Desulfosarcina ovata subsp. ovata: one gene and its partner. Each later gene encodes a partner of the first gene's protein in a complex. Links are inferred from orthologs where the notes say so. Each region holds a gene or a part of one and is shown on either strand. Other genes may lie near its edges. The genes, in order: smc and GN112_RS09165.

Region 1 (4,420 bases):
CCGAGCGGGTCCGGGCCATGAAGCCCAGTGCCATCATCATGCATCCGCTGCCCCGGGTAGACGAGATTCCCAAGGATGTAGACGACGATCCCCGGGCACGCTATTTCGAGCAGGCCCAGAACGGCCTCTATATCCGCATGGCCTTGCTCTACCTTCTGCTGTCGAAATAGGATCATCCATCAAATAACCCGTTTGCCGATCCCGGACGGATAAAAAACAGCCGTCAAAGCGCCCCGGTGGCATCCCAATGTTCAAACCGGACCGATGTCACGGGGGTGGGGTCACCGTCACCGTTGGCCGGGCAATGGTGATATGGAAAGTATCCCACCACATATGGTGGCAATTATCAATCCATTCCCCCCTCAATTGTGCTTTTCACTTTACAACCCCATATTCGAATGGTATTTATTGGCCAATCTGCACCCCATATATGGGGGTATGGTCGCCACTTTCCCGGCATTTTATTCTCTATTCGGTCTCCGTCCAAAAGCAGGCAGCAATGAAACTAAAAAAACTGGATATCGTCGGTTTCAAGTCCTTTTGCGAAAAAGCCAGTATCAACTTTCCGCCGGGCATTTGTGCGGTGGTCGGCCCCAATGGTTGCGGCAAAAGCAATGTGGTCGACGCCCTGCGCTGGGTGATGGGCGAACAGAGCATCAAGCAGCTGCGCGGCAAGGACAAGGAAGACATCATCTTTTCCGGCGCCAACGGCCGGCCGCCGCTGAACCTGGCCGAGGTCTCCCTGACCCTGGTCAACGACAACGGCAGCATGCCCGAAGAGTTCCGGGATTTCAGCGAAGTGATGGTGACCCGCCGGCTCTACCGCAGCGGCGAAACCGCCTACCTGATCAACAAACAGCCCTGCCGGCTCAAGGACATTCACAATATCTTCATGGGCAGCGGGGCGGGCTCGCGCACCTACTCGGTGATTCAGCAGGGCAACATCGGCGCCATCACCGACGCCGGTCCGAACGAACGCCGGGTCTTCATCGAGGAGGCGGCGGGGGTAACCCGCTACAAGATGCGCAAAACCGAAGCCCTGCGCAAGGTGGATGCCACCAATCAGAACCTGCTGCGGGTCAAGGATATCATCACCGAAATCGATCGTCAGATGGCCGGGCTCAAACGCCAGGCCCAGAAAGCCGAACGGTTCAAAGCCCTCAAGGCCGAGGCCCGACAGATCGACATCCTCCTGCTCTGCCACCACGACACCGATCTGCGCCGCCAGATGGAAGCCCTGGCCGGCATGCTCAAATCACTCAAAGACGAGGACATCGGCCAGAACACCCAGTTGAAACAGATCGATGCGGCCGTCGAGGCAATCAAGCTGCGCCGTTTCGAAAAGGACCGTGACATCGCCGCGCAAAAATCGCGCAAGTTCGAAATCCAGCGCAAAATCGACCGCATGGAGGCCGACCTGATCCATCTCAAGACCGACCGGGAACGGCTGGTGGGTGAAGTGGCCGAACTGGAGGCGGCCCGCGCCGACCTTGCGGCCAAAAACGACGACATCGTCAGCGAAATCGACCAGGTTCAGCAGCAGCACGGCCGCCTGCAAACCCAGATCGATGATCTGAAGGCCGCTATTGCCCGTGAAAATACCGACTCGGCAGCCCTGCGCGATCAGATCAGCAGCCTGAACCAGGCCATGGAAACGGCCAAGAGCGATTTGATGAAAATGGTCGCCGAAGAGGCCCGGGTGAAAAACAGCCACCAGAACGCGTCCAACAACCGCGAATCCCTCAAACGGCGCCTGCGGCGGATTGACGAGGAGACCGCCCTGGCGGAAAAAACCGTCCGCGAGGCCACCACCCGCCGCGAGACCGCCGATGCCGAACTGGCCCAGATCAAAAACGATATCCGCGATCTGGACGAACGGATCGCCGAGCGGAAACAGGAACTGGACCGCGCCATCAGCGGTCTCTCCGCCCAGGTCAAGGCCACCCAGACCCTGGAGATGGAACGTAACAAGGCCCACAGCAGTCTGGCGGCCCTCAAAAAAATGGAAGCCAACCTGGACTGGTACAAGGACGGGGTTAAAACGGTGCTCAAGGCCGCCCGGGAACCCGATCCCCAGACCGGCGGCGCCCCCTTAAACGGCATCGTCGGCCTGCTGGCCGATGTGATCGAGCCGGCGACCGGATGGGAGACCGCCGTGGAGGCGGCCCTGGGCGAATCCCTGCAGTACATCCTGGTTCAGGATCAGACCGTCGGTGCGGCCGCCATCGACCACCTGCAGCAGGCCCGGGCCGGTCGTTGCGGATTTATTCCTGTGGGGGCCATCCGAGCCATTGACGATCGTCCGGAAAAACTGCCGGATCCTGAGCAGCGCCTTTTGAACCACGTTCAGGTCAAGGAGGGCTATGCGCCGGTTGCCGGCGCCCTGCTCGGTCATGTGGCCGTCTCCGACACCCTGGCCAACGCCCGTGAAATATACAACCGCAACGGTCGCGTGCAGACCGTGGTCACCCGCGACGGCGACCTGCTCTCCCATCAGGGGGTGATGATCGGCGGCAGCCCGGAAAAACTGTCTGGCATCCTGGCCAAGAAACAGGAGCTCCGCAGCCTGGCACAAACCTGCGCCCAATTGGACAGCCAGGCCGAGGCGGCCCACCGGTCCCAGACGGAAATGGAAGCGCACGTCCGCGACCTTGAAAAAACCCTTCAGGAGACCATCAGCGAAAAAAGCCACGCCGCCCAGGATGCCATGGAGGCCGAAAAAGCCCTCTACCGCACCGACGAGGACTTGAAAAATGCCAGCCGTCATCTGGATATCGTCCGCCTGGAGCAGGAGCAGCTCATGGGTGAGGAGATGGATCTGGATGAAGAGATCGAGCGCACCAACACCCTGCTGGCGACCCTCGCCCGCGACGTCAGTGAGGCTCAGGAAAATGTGGCCCGCAGTTCGGCACGCATCGATGAAACCGCCCGAAAGATGGAAGACTTCAACCAGCGGATCGTCGACCTGAAGCTAAAGCGCACCTCGGCTGGCGCCAACCTGGACAATTGTGCCAGCACCCTGCGGCGACTGAAGGATTTCCAGGCTGACGGCATCCGCCGGCTGGAACAGCTGACGGGCGACATCGCCGCCAAAAGGGCCAAGCTGGATGGGTCCGGCAAACGCGATGAAATTCTCAAGCGCGATCTGGACGCCCACTACAATGCCCTGAAGGAACTGGAAAGCCGACTCAGCGAGGATGAAAAGACCTTTAGCGACATCGACGCCCGCCTGAAGGAAAGCGACGCCCGGATCTCCGAAATCCAGACCCAGCGCGAGAAACTGCACCAGAAAATCCGGACCCTGGAGATGGACCTGGCTGAAAAGCGCATCAAGCGCGAGAACCTGGAGAACCGCTGCCAGGAGTACTACCATTGCGCCATCGCCGACCTGGCACCGCCCCAAGCTGAGGAATCCGCGGAAGCGACCGAACCCGATGCCGGCGAAATGGAAAAACAACTTTCCGCCATCCGTCAGAAACTCAGCACCATCGGAGATGTCAACCTGGAGGCGATCCGCGAGTACGAGGAGCAGAAGGAGCGTTTCGATTTTCTGAGCGAGCAGCGCGACGATCTGGTCAAGGCCATTGACGGCCTGCACCGGGTGATCCGCAAGATCAACCGCATCACCCAGGAGCGCTTCATGGACACCTTCAACAAAATCAACGAGAAATTGCAGGAGGTGTTCCCGCGGCTATTCCAGGGCGGCAGCGCCCGCCTGGTGCTTACCGAGCCCGACAATCCCCTGGAGACCGGGGTGGAGTTCATGGTCTCCCCGCCCGGAAAAAAGCTGACCCGCATGAGCCTTTTGTCCGGTGGCGAGAAGGCCCTGTCGGCGATCAGCTTCATCTTCTCCATTTTTCTGCTCAAGCCGGCATCGTTCTGTCTCATGGACGAGATCGACGCCCCCCTGGATGACGCCAATGTCATGCGCTTCAACAACCTGATGAAGGTGATCGGTGAGAAGTCCCAGATCATCATGATCACCCACAACAAAAGCAGCATGGAATTCGCCGACACCCTGTTCGGCATCACCATGGAACAGAAAGGCCTCTCTAAGGTGGTCTCGGTCAACCTGGATCATGACACGGCCAAGGAACTGACCGCCGCATAACCCCAACATAACGAGGGTGAAAAAAAATCATGGCCAAAGCTTGCAAAAGCGGTCGGTCAAGGCATATTTAGGGTCGTAAAACCTGGCTCAACACAAAACAGAATCCGGATTCATAAAAAATCCATCACGATGGTAAGGATATCCATGGCACTCAATTGGTTCAAAAAGAAAAAAGACAAAACCGACGATAGTGAAGCTCCGGCCGCCCCCGAAACACCGTCGGCCACCGCCTCCACCGGATCGGAAGCCGGTAATTCGCCAGCGGCCGATTCCGAATCGCCCCAGCCCGCCCCTCCGGCCGGCGAGGCC
Region 2 (3,229 bases), 180 kb from region 1 along the record:
AGACATCGATGTGGTGGTCGAAGGCAATGGGATTACTTTCGCAAAAACCTTTTCCCGAAAATATGGCACCCGCACCCATACCCATCAAAAATTCGGCACCGCAGTGATTATCTTCCCCGACGGATTCAAGATCGATGTGGCCTCGGCAAGGATGGAATATTACCAATTTCCGGCATCGCTTCCGGTGGTTGAGATGAGTTCCATCAAAATGGACATGTTTCGCCGCGATTTCACCATTAACACCCTGGCCGTCCAGCTCAATCCAAATAAATTCGGTCGATTGATCGATTTTTTTTCCGGGCAGAAGGACATCAAGGACAAGGTCTTGCGCGTTCTACACAACCTCAGTTTTGTGGAAGATCCCACACGGGTCTTCCGGGCCCTGCGGTTTGAGCAGCGTTTCGGCTTCACCATCGGCAAGCTGACCTCCAGCCTGATCGACAATGCTGTTAAAATGGAGTTTTTCAAGCGACTGTCCGGCAAAAGGGTCTATACCGAACTTGTCTTGATCCTGAAGGAGGAAAACCCCGCACCGACGATCATGCGGCTTCTCGACTATGATCTGCTGCGGGTCATTCATCCCCGGATGAAAATTGAAAAGGATCTGAAACGGTTGCTGGATAGCGCAAAAAAAGTGGTTGATTGGCACGATCTGCTGTTTATCGATGAAACTTACGAGCGCTGGACCGTCTATTTCATGGTTCTGCTTCGCCATTGCGACTTGAAAACAACTCATGAAATCTGCAGCCATCTGACCGTGGCGCCGCGACATGCAAAAATGTTCACCGAAACGCGCATCGGTGTGGGAAAGCAACTAATGTCTCTGGAGCGGCGCAAGAGGATAACCCATGCAGAGATATTCAATCTGCTCAAAGGGTTTAAAACCGAGGTCATCCTCTATATGATGGCCAGCACCCAGTCGGAAAGTGCCAAAAAACGGATCTCGCTGTATCACACCCAACTGCGTAACGTGACCATCACCATCACCGGCAAGGATCTTTTGGCCATGGGCCTCAAACCGGGCCCTTTGTTCAGCCGGACCCTACAGGCGGTATTGGATGCCAAACTCAATGGGCAGATCAAAACCCGGGAGGACGAATTCACTTTTATCGGTAAGCAACTGAAGGATACGGATGCGAAAAGGCCCGCCGGAAACAGGAAACCACCCGGGCCGGGTAATGGGAGATAGAACCAGGGCAAGCGCATCGATACAATCGTAAATAATCATGAATAAGAGTGTCACCGCCTGAGCGACCTTTTTGCTTGATTGCCTTTTCGCTTGCCGTTAATTTACGGCATTCAACCCCAATGGAACCGTTACCTCATGGTACTGATAACGGACAACCTGGCCGACGATAATTCTGCAGACCGTGACGATAGACGCTATCAGGTCAAGCTACAGAACATTTTCGAAGGCCCCATGGATCTTCTGGTCCACCTGATTAAAAAGGCGGAGGTGGATATTTATGACATCCCCATCTCCCGGATTACCGAGCAGTACCTGGCCTACCTGGAGTGGATGAAGCAGATGAACATCGATTTTGCCGGGGATTTCGTCCTCATGGCATCCACCCTGACGCATATCAAATCCAGGATGCTGCTGCCAAAACAATTGGGGGAAGAGGAAGATGAGGATCCCCGGCTGGAGATCACCCGGCCTCTATTGGAGTACCTGCGCATCAAATCCGCAGCAGAGCAGTTGGCCGAACGCGACCTTCTGGGGGAAACCACCTTTACCCGCAAACCGGAAAACGATCTTCTGAAAGAAGTCGAGGACGACCAGGTGATCCATATCGGCCTGTTTGAACTGATCGATGCCTTCCAGCGCATCCTGGAAAAAGTCACGCCGGGCCACCGCGTCGATCTCACCCGGGACCGCATCTCGGTTCAACAGCGCATCACCCAGCTGACAGAGATTCTGGAAGAGAAGGAATCCCTGACCTTTGACGAACTGTTTTCGGACGGTCGCGAGCGCGCCGACATCATCGTCACTTTTCTGGCCCTCTTGGAAATGGCCAAACTCGGGCTGGTGCGTATCGCCCAACACGTCCCCACGGGAATCATCCGGATTTTTTATCAGTAAATGGCTGAAGACCTGAAATACATTATCGAAAGCCTGCTTTTTGTCGCGGAAACACCGTTGACTCTGGAGCAACTCAAAGGGGTGCTCGAAGGCGAGGAGACCGCTGCCATCAAAGCGGCCCTGGAATCACTGATCGCGGATTACGACACCCGCAACGGCGGCTTCGTGCTCCGGCAGGTGGCCGGTGGCTACCAGTTCCGCACCCAGGGCCGATTTAACGAATGGATCAAACGCCTCATCAAGCCCAACGCCCCGCGCCTCAGCAAAGCGGCCCTGGAAACCCTGGCCATCATCGCCTACAACCAGCCCATCATCCGCAGCGACATCGAGCACATCCGGGGGGTGGACAGCGGCGGCGTGATCCGCATGCTCATGGAGCGCAAACTGATCCGCGTGCTGGGCAGAAAAGAGATTCCCGGCCGGCCGTTGATCTACGCCACCACCAAACATTTTCTTGAGGTGTTTGAGTTGAAGGATCTTAAGGATCTGCCGACGCCTAAGGAGATTGAGGAGCTGGGTAAATCGCGACTCGAGGAGGAGGAGCCGGAGGATGAAATCCAGACCAATGCTGAACCCGCGGCGATGCCGGGTGTCTCGGAAAACGGAGAAGCCGGTGAGGTCTCCCTTAACAACAGTTGAAAAACTGGGTTTGTGGCAAAATTGTCAACGACAACCAACCCTTGACACCAAATAAATTTTTTGCCAACTTAAATATGTTCCACCTGTTGATACCACAATCCATTGAGAGGAAGAACGGAGATGGCTCGTATCCATTTTGTAGGCGGCGAAAAGGGTGGTGTTGGCAAATCCGTACTATCCAGAATATTGGCGCAATACCACATCGACCAAGGGAAACCCTTTGGTGCCTTCGATGGCGACCTATCGCATGGTGATCTGATACGTTATTACGGTGAATACACAGAGACCGTGGACATCCGTACCTTTGAGAGTGCCGACCGGATCGCAGAAGAGGCCGCAGAATCAGGTCGTGACGTTATTGTCGATTTGCCTGCCCAAGCTTCCTTTAATTTGGATCGATGGATGGCGGATACCGGTTTGGTGGAATTCAGCAATGATATCGGCGTGGTCCTTACATTGTGGCATATAATGGACGATGGTACCGACTCAATCCGCCTTTTGGAAAAG

What was found.
Region 2: the proteins of smc (region 1) and GN112_RS09165 are in contact, whole or in part, in a crystal structure (PDB 3ZGX), measured with the Bacillus subtilis proteins. The link is inferred for Desulfosarcina ovata subsp. ovata from one-to-one orthologs.

Annotation. Positions count from the first base shown.
Region 1 is NZ_AP021879.1:2,190,821-2,195,240, forward strand. Bases 132-4,311 are described here. They hold smc (chromosome segregation protein SMC), read left to right. Parts: upstream 132-499; coding sequence 500-4,111; downstream 4,112-4,311. Other genes in these bases: pyrB (aspartate carbamoyltransferase), read left to right, coding at 132-170; ftsY (signal recognition particle-docking protein FtsY), read left to right, coding at 4,256-4,311. Outside these bases: more of pyrB, read left to right, coding at 1-131; more of ftsY, read left to right, coding at 4,312-4,420. UniProt on the Bacillus subtilis protein: Required for chromosome condensation and partitioning.
Region 2 is NZ_AP021879.1:2,012,197-2,015,425, forward strand. The notes cover bases 215-3,203. They hold GN112_RS09165 (segregation and condensation protein A), read left to right. Parts: upstream 215-1,324; coding sequence 1,325-2,083; downstream 2,084-3,203. Other genes in these bases: GN112_RS09160 (CBS domain-containing protein), read left to right, coding at 215-1,189; scpB (SMC-Scp complex subunit ScpB), read left to right, coding at 2,084-2,722; GN112_RS09175 (P-loop NTPase family protein), read left to right, coding at 2,843-3,203. In the rest of the region: more of GN112_RS09160, read left to right, coding at 1-214; more of GN112_RS09175, read left to right, coding at 3,204-3,229. UniProt on the Bacillus subtilis protein: Participates in chromosomal partition during cell division. May act via the formation of a condensin-like complex containing Smc and ScpB that pull DNA away from mid-cell into both cell halves.